2 linked regions of the Bosea vaviloviae genome follow. The protein of the gene in region 1 binds, or shares a complex with, the protein of each later gene. Links are inferred from orthologs where the notes say so. Each region holds a gene or a part of one and is shown in the gene's direction. Other genes may lie near its edges. The genes, in order: BHK69_RS19745 and dnaN.

Evidence for each region.
Region 2: the proteins of BHK69_RS19745 (region 1) and dnaN are in contact, whole or in part, in a cryo-EM structure (PDB 8GIZ), measured with the Escherichia coli proteins. The link is inferred for Bosea vaviloviae from one-to-one orthologs.

What each region holds. Positions count from the first base shown.
Region 1 is NZ_CP017147.1:4,320,423-4,326,665, reverse strand. Bases 3,321-6,243 are described here. They hold BHK69_RS19745 (DNA polymerase III subunit delta'), read left to right. Parts: upstream 3,321-4,208; coding sequence 4,209-5,279; downstream 5,280-6,243. Other genes in these bases: metG (methionine--tRNA ligase), read left to right, coding at 5,302-6,243; BHK69_RS19750 (NAD-dependent succinate-semialdehyde dehydrogenase), read left to right, coding at 3,321-4,096. Outside these bases: BHK69_RS19770 (ABC transporter ATP-binding protein), read left to right, coding at 1-441; BHK69_RS19765 (ABC transporter ATP-binding protein), read left to right, coding at 434-1,129; BHK69_RS19760 (ATP-binding cassette domain-containing protein), read left to right, coding at 1,131-1,769; BHK69_RS19755 (SDR family NAD(P)-dependent oxidoreductase), read left to right, coding at 1,766-2,587; more of BHK69_RS19750, read left to right, coding at 2,657-3,320. UniProt on the Escherichia coli protein: Part of the beta sliding clamp loading complex, which hydrolyzes ATP to load the beta clamp onto primed DNA to form the DNA replication pre-initiation complex.
Region 2 is NZ_CP017147.1:1,187,755-1,193,840, forward strand. Bases 1,112-3,877 are described here. They hold dnaN (DNA polymerase III subunit beta), read left to right. Parts: upstream 1,112-1,819; coding sequence 1,820-2,935; downstream 2,936-3,877. Other genes in these bases: dnaA (chromosomal replication initiator protein DnaA), read left to right, coding at 1,112-1,667; recF (DNA replication/repair protein RecF), read left to right, coding at 2,951-3,877. In the rest of the region: more of dnaA, read left to right, coding at 144-1,111; more of recF, read left to right, coding at 3,878-4,078; BHK69_RS33545 (methyl-accepting chemotaxis protein), read left to right, coding at 4,660-5,493; BHK69_RS05625 (LysE family translocator), read left to right, coding at 5,673-6,086. UniProt on the Escherichia coli protein: Confers DNA tethering and processivity to DNA polymerases and other proteins. Acts as a clamp, forming a ring around DNA (a reaction catalyzed by the clamp-loading complex) which diffuses in an ATP-independent manner freely and bidirectionally along dsDNA.

The sequences.
Region 1 (6,243 bases):
CCGGCCTTCCGGAGGCGCCGTCTTCACGCCATGTCGGCGGTGTTCTCGGACAGCGTCCTGATCGACCGGGCGCTGGCCGTGCTCGATCAGGTCGGCCTTGCCGCGCGGGCCTGGGACGCCGCGGCCTCGCTCAGCTATGGCGATCGCCGCGCGCTTGAGATCGCCGTCGCCGTCGCGGCCGAGCCTCGCATCCTCTTCCTGGACGAGCCGACATCGGGCCTCGGTGCCGAGGCGACGCGGCGCCTCGCTCTGCTCGTGAAGCGGCTGCGCGAGCGTTACACGATCGTGATGATCGAGCACGACATGCGCTTCCTGTTCGAGCTCGCCGACAAGATCTCGGTGATCCACTGGGGCCAGGTCATCGCCGAGGGCACGCCAGCACAGCTTGGCGACAACAAATGGGTGCGGCGCTCGACATTGGCGGAGGCGACCCATGCTTGAGGTCCGCGACATCGAAACCTTCTACGGCGAGACGCAGGCCCTGTTTGGCACCTCGCTGCGGGTCGGCGAAGCTGAGGTCGTCTCGCTGCTCGGCGCCAATGGCGCCGGCAAGACGACGACCATCCGCTCGATCCTGGGGCTGACGCCGCCGCGGCGCGGGCAGATCCATTTCGACGGGCAGGACATTACCAAGCACCCGACTCATCGCATCTCGGCCATGGGCATCGGCTGGGTGCCAGATGACCGCCGCGTCTTCCCGACGCTGACCGTCGCGCGCAACCTGCAGATCGGCATGCGCAAGACCCGTTTCCGCTCCTGGCAGGTCAGCGAGATGTTCTCGATCTTCTCGGCGCTGGAGCATCTGATGCCGCGCGAATGCGAGAACCTCTCGGGCGGCGAGATGCAGATGGTCGCGATCTCGCGGGCGCTGCTCGGCTCACCGGGCCTCGTCCTGCTCGACGAGCCGAGCCAGGGTCTCGCGCCCAAGATCGTCCAGGACGTGCTGTCGACGGTGCGCCGCCTCAAGGCCGAGGGCATCTCCGTCCTGATCGTCGAGCAGAACGCACTCGCCGCGCTCGAGGTCTCGGATCGCGCCTACGTCATGGACCGCGGCCGGATCGTCCATGAGGGACCGGCCCGCGCGCTACTCGACGACAGTTGCCGGCGCCAGCGCCTGATCGGAATGTGACATGAGCGCCATGCTTGACGTCAGTAACCTGTCAAAGATCTACACGCGTGGCCGGTTCGACCGAACGCCGACCTTCCGGCTTGACGCGGATTTCCGCATCGAAGAGCCGGCGATCGTCGGCATGATGGGCCCCAACGGCTCCGGCAAGACGACGCTGTTCGAGCTGATCACCGGCTCGAACAGCCCAACGGACGGCAAGGTCGAGGTCTGCGGCCGCAACATCCACCGTGTCCGCACCGACGAGCGCGACCGCCTCGCCATCCACTACCACCAGTCCTACCAAGTTCGGCATTTCCGGTCTTTGCGTCCCAACGCGCTGATGGACCGCGCCGGCAGCGACTACCCGCTGGTCCACCTCTTCGACGAGCCGCAGTTCAACACGCAGGATGGCTATATCGGCTTCATGCTGGATTTCTTCCGGCGGCTGCGAGCCGGGGGCCGGCTCGTCTTCCTCTGCGTCCATCCCAATGAGCGCTTCCACCTCGAGATCCTCGAGGAGATCTGCGAGCGCTTCATCTTCGTCAACAAGGGCGTCGTCACGCCGCTGCCGGACTATGCCGGGCTGCTCGCCTTCGAGCCGGCCCGCGCCTATCTCGGCAACCTGCTGACCGAACGCGCCGCCGTGGAGGACGCCGCGTGAACCAACCGGCCACCAATCTGACCCCGCAGATCGACCTCGACGCGATGGACAGGCTGTTCGACATCAAGGGCCTGCGCATCTTCCTGCCCGGCGGCTACGGCGCACTTGGCGAGGCGATCGCGATGGCGCTGACGCGGCGCGGGGCCCATTGCGCCATCGCCGGCCCCAATGGCGGAAAGGCGGCCGCGCTTGCGCAAAAGCTGGCTTGCGTTGGCGTCGACACCTACGGCTTCGAACTCGATGCGCGCAGGCCAGCCGCGATCGCAGAGGTCGTCGACCGCGCCGCCGAGGCCATGGGCGGCATCGACGTGCTGGTCAACTGCGTCGGCGTCCAGCGGGAGCAGTCGCTGCTCGACGTCACCGAGGAGGCCTTCGACGCGGTCTACGAGACCAATCTGAAATCGGCGATGTTCCTGGCCCAGGCCGTGGCACGCCACCAGATCTCGCAAGGCGGCGGCGGGCGGCAGATCCACCTGCTCTCCGTGCGCTCGCAACTCGCGCTGCGCGGGCGCGGCTACTCGGCCTATTGCGCCACCAAAGGTGGCCTCGTCATGCTGGTCAAGCAGCATGCGATGGAACTCGCGCCGCACAACATCACCGTCAACGGCGTCGCGCCGACCTTCATCCAGTCCGAGCGTATCCGCCCCCATCTTGAGCGCGACGGCTTTCGCGATTTCATCCTCGACCGCAATCCGCTCGGTCGGATCGGCGAGCCGGTCGAAGTCGTCGGCCAGATCATCACCTTCGCGGCGCCGGCCGGCAGCTACATGACCGGCCAGATCGTCTACGTCGATGGCGGCGTCACCGCGAGCCAATGACGGCCGGAAGACGGCGCGCTTCGCTTCAACCGGCCACGCCAAACTTGTCTCGAACATCCTGGAGGCTCCATGCCCGACTTGATTCCCAAGCTGCTGATCGGCGGCGAATTCCGCGCGCAGACCGAGCTCGAACCGTTGCGGGTCATCAACCCCTGCACCGAGGAGTTGCTCTGGACGGCTCCGCGCGCCGGCCCAGCCGAGGTTGAAGAAGCGCTTCATCAGGCGCGTGCCGCGCTGAAAACCTGGTCGAAGGTGCATGGCTGGGAGCGGGCCAAGGTGCTGCGCGGCATCGCCCGAGCGATGGAAGCGCGCAAGGGCGCGCTGGCGAGCGCATTGTCCTATGAGATCGGCCGGCCGATCGCCCAATCCGAGGGTGAAGTCCTGATCGCGATCGAGCAATTCGACTGGTTTGCCGGCGAGGCCGAGCGCCTTTTTGGCGAGACGATCCCCTCCCGCCAGGGCGGGCGCCTGGCCACGGCGCTGGAGCCGGTCGGCATCGTCGCCGCCTTCACCGCCTGGAATTTCCCGATCAATCTGCTCGCCCGCAAGATCGCGCCAGCGTTGGCAGCGGGCTGCCCGATCATCTGCCGGCCCTCCGAGCAGACACCGCTGACCTCGACGCTGATCGCCGAAGCCTGTGCAGAAGGCGGAGCTCCGGCTGGCACCGTCCAGATGCTCTTCGGCCCGGCAGAGACGATCACGCCTCTCCTGATGGCTGCCGAGGAGGTCCGCAAGATTTCACTGACCGGCTCGACGCGCGTCGGTCAGATGCTGCTGGCCGAGGCCGCCAAGACCGTCAAGCGTTGCTCGATGGAACTCGGCGGCCATGCCCCCGTCGTGATCTGCGAGGATGCCGATGTCGACAGCGCCGCGACATTGTGTGCGCTGTTCAAGTTCCGCAACGCCGGCCAGGTCTGCATCGCGCCGAACCGCTTCTATGTGCATGAAAGCCTGGCAGAGCGTTTCGCCAGCGGCATGGTCAGGGCTGCCGAAGCGCTGGTGCTGGGCGACAGTCAGAACCGGGCGACGACGATGGGCCCGCTGACGCTCGCCAGCCAGCGCGACCGCGTCGAGGCGCTATCTGCCGAAACGGAAGCTTCGGGCGCGCGTCGCCTCACCGGCGGGCGCCGCCCGGCCAACCGGAACAAGGGCTTCCATTTCGAACCGACCGTCTTTTCCGACGTACCCGACGACGCCCGTATCATGCGCGACGAGCCCTTTGGCCCGCTGGCGCCGATCGCGACCTTCCGAACGCTGGATGACGCGATCGAGCGGGCGAATTCGACGCCCTACGGCCTGGCTGCCTATGGCTTCACTGCCAGTCAGCGTAGCGCGGAGGCGCTCAGCGCAGAACTCAAGGCTGGCATGGTCGGAGTCAACACCTTCATGATCGCCCATGCCGAGGCCCCCTTTGGCGGCGTCGATCATTCCGGCATGGGCCGAGAAGGCGGCCGGCAGGCCATCCAGGACTATCTCAATGTGAAGCTGACCCATTTCATGGCGGCGTAAAGCGAGCGGGGAGGGCGCCACGCGGCGCTTGACCTTCGGCCGCGCCGGAAACGCTTGCCGTCGTGGTCAGGATTGTGCTCCACCAGCGCCTGCCATTGCCACAGGACGCCTGATGCGCGCGACGAGCGACGAACCTGACCGGCTGCCGAATGCCCCGCACCCGCGCGAGACGCTGGCGCTCGTCGGGCATGGGGCGCAGGAGCAGGATTTTCTCGAAGCGTTGCGCTCGGGCCGGATGCACCATGCCTGGCTGCTTGGTGGGCCGGAAGGCATCGGCAAGGCGAGCTTCGCCTATCGCGCCGCGCGTTTCATGCTGGCGGCCGGCGACCCGGCCCGGCGTGCGGCGGACGCCGGCTCGCTCGCCATGGCGGAAGAGGATCCCGCCAGCCGGCGCATCATGGCGCAATCGCATCCCGATCTGCATGTGCTGCGCCGGACGCAGAAGCCCGATGGCAAGGGTTACACCAGCAATATCCCGGTCGATTCGGTTCGGCGTGTGCTCGACCGCTTCGGTTCGAGCGCGGCCGAAGGCGGCTGGCGCATCGCCATCGTCGATTCCGCCGAGGACATGGATCGCTCGGCCGCCAACGCCTTGCTGAAGCTGTTGGAGGAACCGCCGCCGCGCGCGCTCTTCCTGATCGTGGCGCATGCGCCCGGCCGCATGCTGCCGACGATCCGCTCGCGCTGCCGGCTCCTGACCTTCGCGGCTCTGGATGAGGCGGCTATCGCGCAGGCTGGCCGGATCGCGCTGGAGCGAATGGGCGATCCCTTCGACGAATCGGCCCTGTTGCGCGCGGCCAGCTTCAGCGACGGCTCGGTGCGCCGCGCGCTCACCTATGTCGATCCCGAGACGTTGGCGCTGGTCGAAGCCGTGCGGGCCCGGCTCGATGCGCTTCCGGGCATCGATCTCACGGCTCTACTGGCGCTCGCCGAGGACGTCGCCGGCAAGGCGGGCGAGGGCGACTTCGCGGTGATGATCGACACCATCCAGAGCTGGCTCGGCGACCATCTCCATGCCCATGCCGCAGCCAGCCCGGCGCGCCTTGCACCGCTGGCGGAGGTATGGGAAAAGCTGGGACGCGCGGCCCGCGAGGTGGACACCTATAACCTCGATCGCCGCCCTCTCGTGATGACGATGTTTCATGATCTGTCGGATGCGGTTGCCCGCTCGCGCGCAGCGTGAAGCGAACCCTTCGGACCGGACTATGGCCACGGCGCCCAAATTCTATCTGACGACCGCCATTCACTACACGAATGGTCCCCCCCATATCGGCCACGCCTATGAGATGGTGGCGTCGGATGCGATCGCGCGCTTCAAGCGGCTCGACGGCTACGACGTCTTCGCCATGACCGGGACCGACGAGCATGGCCAGAAGGTGCAGCGTACGGCGGCACAAAATGGCCTGGATCCAAAGGCTTACGTCGATCAGATCGCAGAACGCTTCAAGCAGATGGAGCAGCGGCTCGGCTGCTCCTTCGACCGCTTCATCCGCACCACCGACGCAGACCATCTGCCCTCGACGCAGGAATTGTGGCGGCGGATGGAGGCCAATGGCGACATCTACCTGTCGAAATATGCCGGCTGGTATTCGATCCGCGACGAGGCGTTCTATGGCGAGGAGGAGACGACGCTCCTGGCTGACGGCACACGCCTGGGCGGGCAGGGCACGCCGGTCGAATGGGTCGAGGAGGAGAGCTATTTCTTCCGCCTGAAATCCTATCAGGACCGGCTCTTGAGCCTCTATGAGGCGGTTCCCGACTTCATCTCGCCGCCGACGCGCCGCAACGAGATCGTCTCCTTCGTGAAAAGCGGGCTGGAAGATCTCTCGATCAGCCGGACGACTTTCGACTGGGGCCTGCCCGTGCCGGGCGACCCGAAGCATGTGATGTATGTCTGGGTCGATGCGCTGAACAACTACCTCACCGGGACGGGCTTTCCCGATCCGGCCGATCCGCGCGCGCATTACTGGCCGGCCGACGTCCACATCATCGGCAAGGACATCGTCCGCTTCCACACCGTTTACTGGCCGGCCTTCCTGATGTCGGCCGGGCTGCCTTTGCCCAAGCGCGTCTTCGGCCACGGCTTCCTGCTCTCCAAGGGCGAGAAGATGTCGAAATCGCTGGGCAATGTCGTCGACCCGTTCGAA
Region 2 (6,086 bases), 3.1 Mb from region 1 along the record:
AGCGAAGGCAGGCCCCCTGCGAGCGCGCAGCGTTCGTGGGAAGCCTGATCTATCGACCGGACAGTAGCGCCGGCGAGGCTGCCGCATTGCGGCGGTTCTCGCTCAAGCGCGCCAATTTTTTTAAAAGAAACGGGGCAACACACATGTTTGAACGGCAGGAGACGGTGGAAGCGATCGAGGCAGTGGCGGCGCCACTTCCGTTGGTTGCGGCCACGATCACGGAGACGATAGCCCCCCTGCAGGGTTCGCTCGGGGAGGCCTGGGACCGCGTTCGCCGCCGCTTGCGTGCGGAGCTTGGCGAGGACGTGTTCTCAAGCTGGTTCGCCCGCGTCGAGATCGGCGGGCTCGTCGACAGCGTCGCCTATCTGACCGTGCCGACCCGTTTTCTGAAGAGCTGGCTCGAGGCGCATTACGCCGAACGTCTTCAGGTCAATTGCCAGGCCGAACTCGGCGCCGTGAATGGTGTCATCCTGTCCGTCCGCCAGGTGTCGCGTGACAGTGCGCCGGCCCCGGTGCGGGAGACGGTCGCCGTGCGTCCGCGCTCTGCGGTGGCTGCGCCTGCGGCGGCTTCCGCTGAGATCCGCCATGGTGAGGCCGCGATGCCGTGCGAGCGCGACATCGTCGACGCTTGCGGCACGCTGCTCGACCGGCGCCTGACCTTCGAGAACTTCATCGTCGGCAAGTCGAACCAGCTCGCTTTCGCGGCTGCCGAGCGTATCGCTGCGGCTCCTGCCGGGTCGACGCCCTACAACCCGCTCTACCTTCATGCCGGTGTCGGCTTGGGCAAGACGCATCTGCTGCAGGCGATCGCCCAGGAAGCGCGCCGCCAGGGCAAGCGCGTCGCTTATTTCACCGCCGACCGTTTCATGTACGGCTTCGTCGCCGCGCTGAAGTCGCAGACCGCGCTCGCCTTCAAGGAGAAGCTGCGCGGCATCGACCTGCTCGTGGTCGATGATGTGCAGTTCATCCAGGGCAAGTCGATCCAGCAGGAGTTCGGCCATACGATCAATGCGCTGATCGACGCCGGCAAGCAGATCGTCGTGGCCGGTGACAGGCTGGCCAACGACCTCGAGGCCCTGGACGAGCGCATCCGCTCGCGCCTGGGCGGCGGACTCGTGGTCGAGGTCGGCGATCTCGACGAGACGCTGCGCGGCAAGATTCTCGGCGGCCGGTTGGCGGCGCTGCACGCCGCCCATCCGAATTTCCACGTCAATCCCGATGTCGTCGCCTATGTCGCTTGCGTCGTCGCCACCAATGGCCGCGATCTCGACGGCGCCGCCAACCGCTTGCTCGCCCATGCCACGCTGTCTGGCCAGGCGGTCACCCTGGAAACGGCGGAGGCCGCGATCCGCGATCTGGTGCGGACCCGCGAGCCGCGCCGCGTCAAGATCGAGGACATCCAGAAGCTGGTCGCGACGCGCTACAATGTCAGCCGGGCCGATATCCTTTCGGAGCGGCGGACGGCGGCGGTGGTGAAGCCGCGCCAGATCGCGATGTATCTTTCCAAGGCGCTGACCCCGCGCTCCCTGCCCGAGATCGGCCGCCGTTTCGGCGGGCGCGACCACACCACGGTGCTGCATGCGGTACGCAAGATCGAGAAGCAGATCACCGAGGATCGCATGCTCCATGACGAGGTCGATCTGCTGAAGCGCATGCTGCAGGAGTGAGCGGCGGGCATTGAAGCCCCTCCGCCCGCATTGATTGTGATTGCCGGCGCGCCTGCCCTTGCGCCGGTGGCGCGCCTCCGGCAATGTCGCGGGCCATTCCGCCGCCCGCGCCTCCTTGGCCCGGGCGCAATCACGCCAGAAGACTAAGAGATATGAAGGTCACGGTCGAACGTTCCACGCTGCTGAAGTCGCTGGGCCACGTGCATCGCGTGGTGGAGCGCCGCAACACGATCCCGATCCTGTCGAACCTGCTGCTCAGCGGAGCAGAGGCCGGCCTGAGGCTCAAGGCGACCGACCTCGATATCGAGGTCGTGGAAACGATCGCCGCCGATGTCGCCGAGCCCGGCGCGACGACCGTCCCGGCCCATACGCTGTACGATATCGTCCGCAAGCTGCCCGACGGCGCGCAGGTCTCGCTCGAGACGACCGGCGAGACCGGGCTGACCTTGCGCTCGGGCCGCTCGCGCTTCCAGCTCCAGACCTTGCCGGAAAGCGACTTCCCGGACATCACGGCCGGCGAGATGGCGCATCGCTTCGTGCTCCCGGCCGGCGAGTTCAAGCGCCTGATCGACAAGACGCAGTTCGCGATCTCGACCGAGGAGACGCGCTATTATCTGAACGGCATCTATCTCCACACGCTCGATGTCGAGGGCCGCAGCCTGCTGCGCGCGGTCGCCACTGACGGCCACCGCCTCGCCCGCGTCGACACCGCAGCGCCTGCCGGCGCTGCCGGCATGCCGGGCGTCATCATCCCGCGCAAGGCCGTCTCCGAAATCCAGAAGCTGCTGGAGGACGGCGAGACCGAAGTGGCGATCGAATTGTCCGCGACCAAGATCCGCGTCGCGACCCAGGCTGTGGTGCTGACCTCGAAGCTGATCGACGGCACCTTCCCGGATTATCAGCGCGTCATCCCCAGCGGCAACGACAAGCGATTGACCGTCGACAAGGGCGATTTCGCGGCCTCGGTCGATCGCGTCTCGACGATCTCCTCCGAGCGCGGCCGGGCCGTGAAGCTCTCCATGGCCGATGGCCGCATGACGCTCTCGGTCACCAATCCCGATTCCGGCTCGGCGACCGAGGAGATCGAGGTCGACTATGATTCGAGCCCGCTCGATATCGGCTTCAACGCCCGCTATCTGATGGATATCGCCGCCCAGCTCGATGGCGACACGGCCCTGCTCAAGCTGGCCGACCCCGGCTCGCCGACCGTGATCCAGGATCGCGAAGGCGCGTCTGCGCTCTATGTGCTCATGCCGATGCGGGTTTAGGCAGCGTTCGGTGCCGTGGCCGCCGTTGCGCGCCTGATCCTCCAGGATTTCCGTTCCTATGAGGCCCTCGATCTGACGATCGAGGGCCAAATCGTTGCGCTTGTCGGCGAGAACGGAGCAGGCAAGACCAATCTGCTGGAAGCACTTTCGCTGTTCGCGCCCGGGCGCGGCTTGCGCCGCGTCGACCTTGCCGACATGGCGCGCCAGGGCGGGCCGAGCTCCTTTGCCGTCTCGATCGCACTCGCCGATGACGGGCCGCGCCTCGGTATAGGGCTGAGCGAGCGCGACGGCGAGGGCAAGCGCAGCCGCCTCGCGCGCATAGACGGTGTGCCGGTCGGCTCGGCGCTGGCTTTCAGCGAGCATCTGCGCCTGGTCTGGCTGACGCCGGATGTCGACGGGCTGTTCAGGGGCGCCGCCGGCGACCGCCGCCGCTTCCTCGACCGGCTGGTGCTGGCGGTCGACCCGACGCATGCGGCCCGCTCGAACGCGCTGGAGCGCGCCTTGCGCTCGCGCAACCGCATCCTCGAGGAGACGCCGCATCAGACGCAATGGCTCGATGCCGTCGAGCGCGAGGTCGCCGAGCTCGGCGTCGCGGTCGCGGCCGCCCGCGCCGAGACGGTGGCGCGCTTGAGCGCGATCATCGAGGAGACCCGCGACGACACCTCGCCCTTCCCCGATGCGGCGCTGGCGCTGGCCGGCGAACTCGACACTCTGGTGGCGCAGCGGCCGGCGCTCGACGCCGAGGACGAGTACCGCGCCTTGCTGCGGCAGAATCGCGCCCGCGATCGCGCCGCCGGGCGAACGCTGATCGGGCCGCAGGCGTCGGATCTCGAAGTCCGCCACGGGCCCAAGGACATTCCCGCCGAGCTGGGCTCGACCGGCGAGCAGAAGGCGCTTCTGATCGGCCTCGTGCTCGCTCATGCCAGGCTCGTCGCGGCGATGAGCGGCATCACTCCGCTCGTGCTGCTGGACGAGATCGCCGCCCATCTCGACCCGCGCCGGCGGGCCGCGCTCTACGACGCCTTGCTCGCGCTCGGCTGCCAGGTCTGGATGACTGGGGCTGACCCGGCATTGTTCGCGGGTCTGCCGGAGGGCTCGGAACGTTTCCTGGTCAATGCCGGGCGCGTTGTCCCGTTGAGCTGAGACCGCCGTGCGGAAGCGCGGGCTCCAGCAAGGACGGTTAATCATTTTTGACGAGAGTGAGGGCGATGCAACCGTCGCTACCCGCTTTCACGGCTGCCGAGGCCGCTCTCGCCGCTCGCCTTCTGGCGATTCTGGAGCCGCATTTCGACGCTTCGATACGCTCGCTCTACAGGAAGACCTTCGGCAGCGACGAACTCTGGCGGCATCAGGATACCTTCGCCGACGAGGCGTTGAAATACCGCCATCTGTTCCGTTTGCGGCTCGACGCCGATTATGTCGCAGCGAAGAAGCGGATCGTCGCCCGCGCCAATGGCAGCAAGATCCACCTCGCCGACTACCCGCAGTTCTTCCTCGAGGATTTCTCCAACTTCCTCGCCGTCATCGTCTCGCGCTGGAAGCGGCGCTGGGGCTCGATCGACGACGCCCTGCGCGTCTTCTGCAGGCTGATGCTGACGGATATCTCGTTCTCGCTCGCCTGCTTCGACGAGGCGATCGAAATCGAGACGGAAGGCCGCCTGAACGCGATCGAGCACGCCTTCCGCAATGGCATCGCCGAGCGCATCCAGGCGATCGAGGCCGGCATGGGCGAGGTCACGGGCTTCTCCGAGGCGCTGTCCGGCAAGGCCGGGGCCACGCTCTCGGCGGTCGCGGGAACCCAGCGCCGTCCCGAGCAGGTCTCGGCCTCGGTGGCGGAAATCGTCGCGGCAACCCGGGCTTTCGGAGCCTCCAGCGAGCGGATCAGGCAGGAGAGCGCAATCTCGCGCCGCGCCACCGACGAGGCCAGCGCCGAATGTCGCGGCATCACGGATAATGTCGCCGCGCTGCGCCAGGCGAATGAGCGGATCGGCAGCGTCGTCGAACTGATCCGCAATCTCGCTTCCCAAACCAATCTGCTCGCCCTCAACGCCACCATCGAGGCGGCGCGCGCGGGCGAGGCCGGGCGCGGCTTCGCGGTCGTGGCGGCCGAGGTCAAATCGCTGGCGACCGCGACCAACAGCGCCACCGAGACGATCCGCCAGGGTGTCGCCGAAGTCGTCAGCGCGGGCCAGGCGATCGAGGGCGCGGTGCGCGAACTCAGCCAGACCATGCAGGCGATGCAGGAGAGCGCGCGGATCGTCGCCGAATCCGTCGCGGAACAGACCGGCCGGATCCACGCCATCGCCGAGCGCGCCGAGACCTCGTCCTCCGGTGTCGATGCGATCGCCCATCACGCCGCACTCGTCGAGGGGCTCGCGGGCGAGGCGGCGGAATTGGCGCGGCAGATGGACCAGCGTGTCAAGGCGGCGTCTAGCCTGTCGCAGGAGCTGGAGCGTTCGATCGGCGACTTCCTCGGCGAGCTCGCGCAGGCTCGCGCCGACAAGCATCATGCGGTCGTGCGCGAGAGCCGGATGATTTCAGATCGGATCACTAAGTGATCCGATCTGAAATCTGAATCCGTCTCTCATCTAAAAGTGAGAGCAGGATGCGAAAAACCGGTTCCCACTTTTTCGCATCCTGCTCGCGGCCGTCTGATCGATCAGGCCACGCAATGCGATGAGACGGGATGCGGCAAGGCTGCTAGCTTGCGCTCCAACACGGCAATGCGGTGGGCGCTATGGACCTTTCGAGCCTTCTGATTTTCGCCGGCGTCTACTTCCTCGCCGTCGCCTCGCCGGGGCCAGCCATTGCGGCGCTGGTTGCGCGTTCGCTCGCCGCCGGCTTTCGCCGCTCGCTGCCCTTTGCCGCCGGCATTGCCGCGGGCGATCTGGTCTGGCTCTCGCTGACCGCGCTCGGGCTCGCCGTGCTGATGCAGAGCTTCCACGGGCTGTTCATCGCGATCAAATATGCCGGCTGCGCCTATCTACTTTATCTCGCCTTCAGGCTCTGGAGGGCGCCCGCGGGAGCGTTGCAGCAGACTCCGGCGGCACGCGGCGAAGGGTGGCGCCTGTTCCTGGGCGGCATCACGCTGACGATGGGCAATCCCAAGGTCATCGTCTTCTTCCTGTCGATCCTGCCGCTGGTCGTCGAC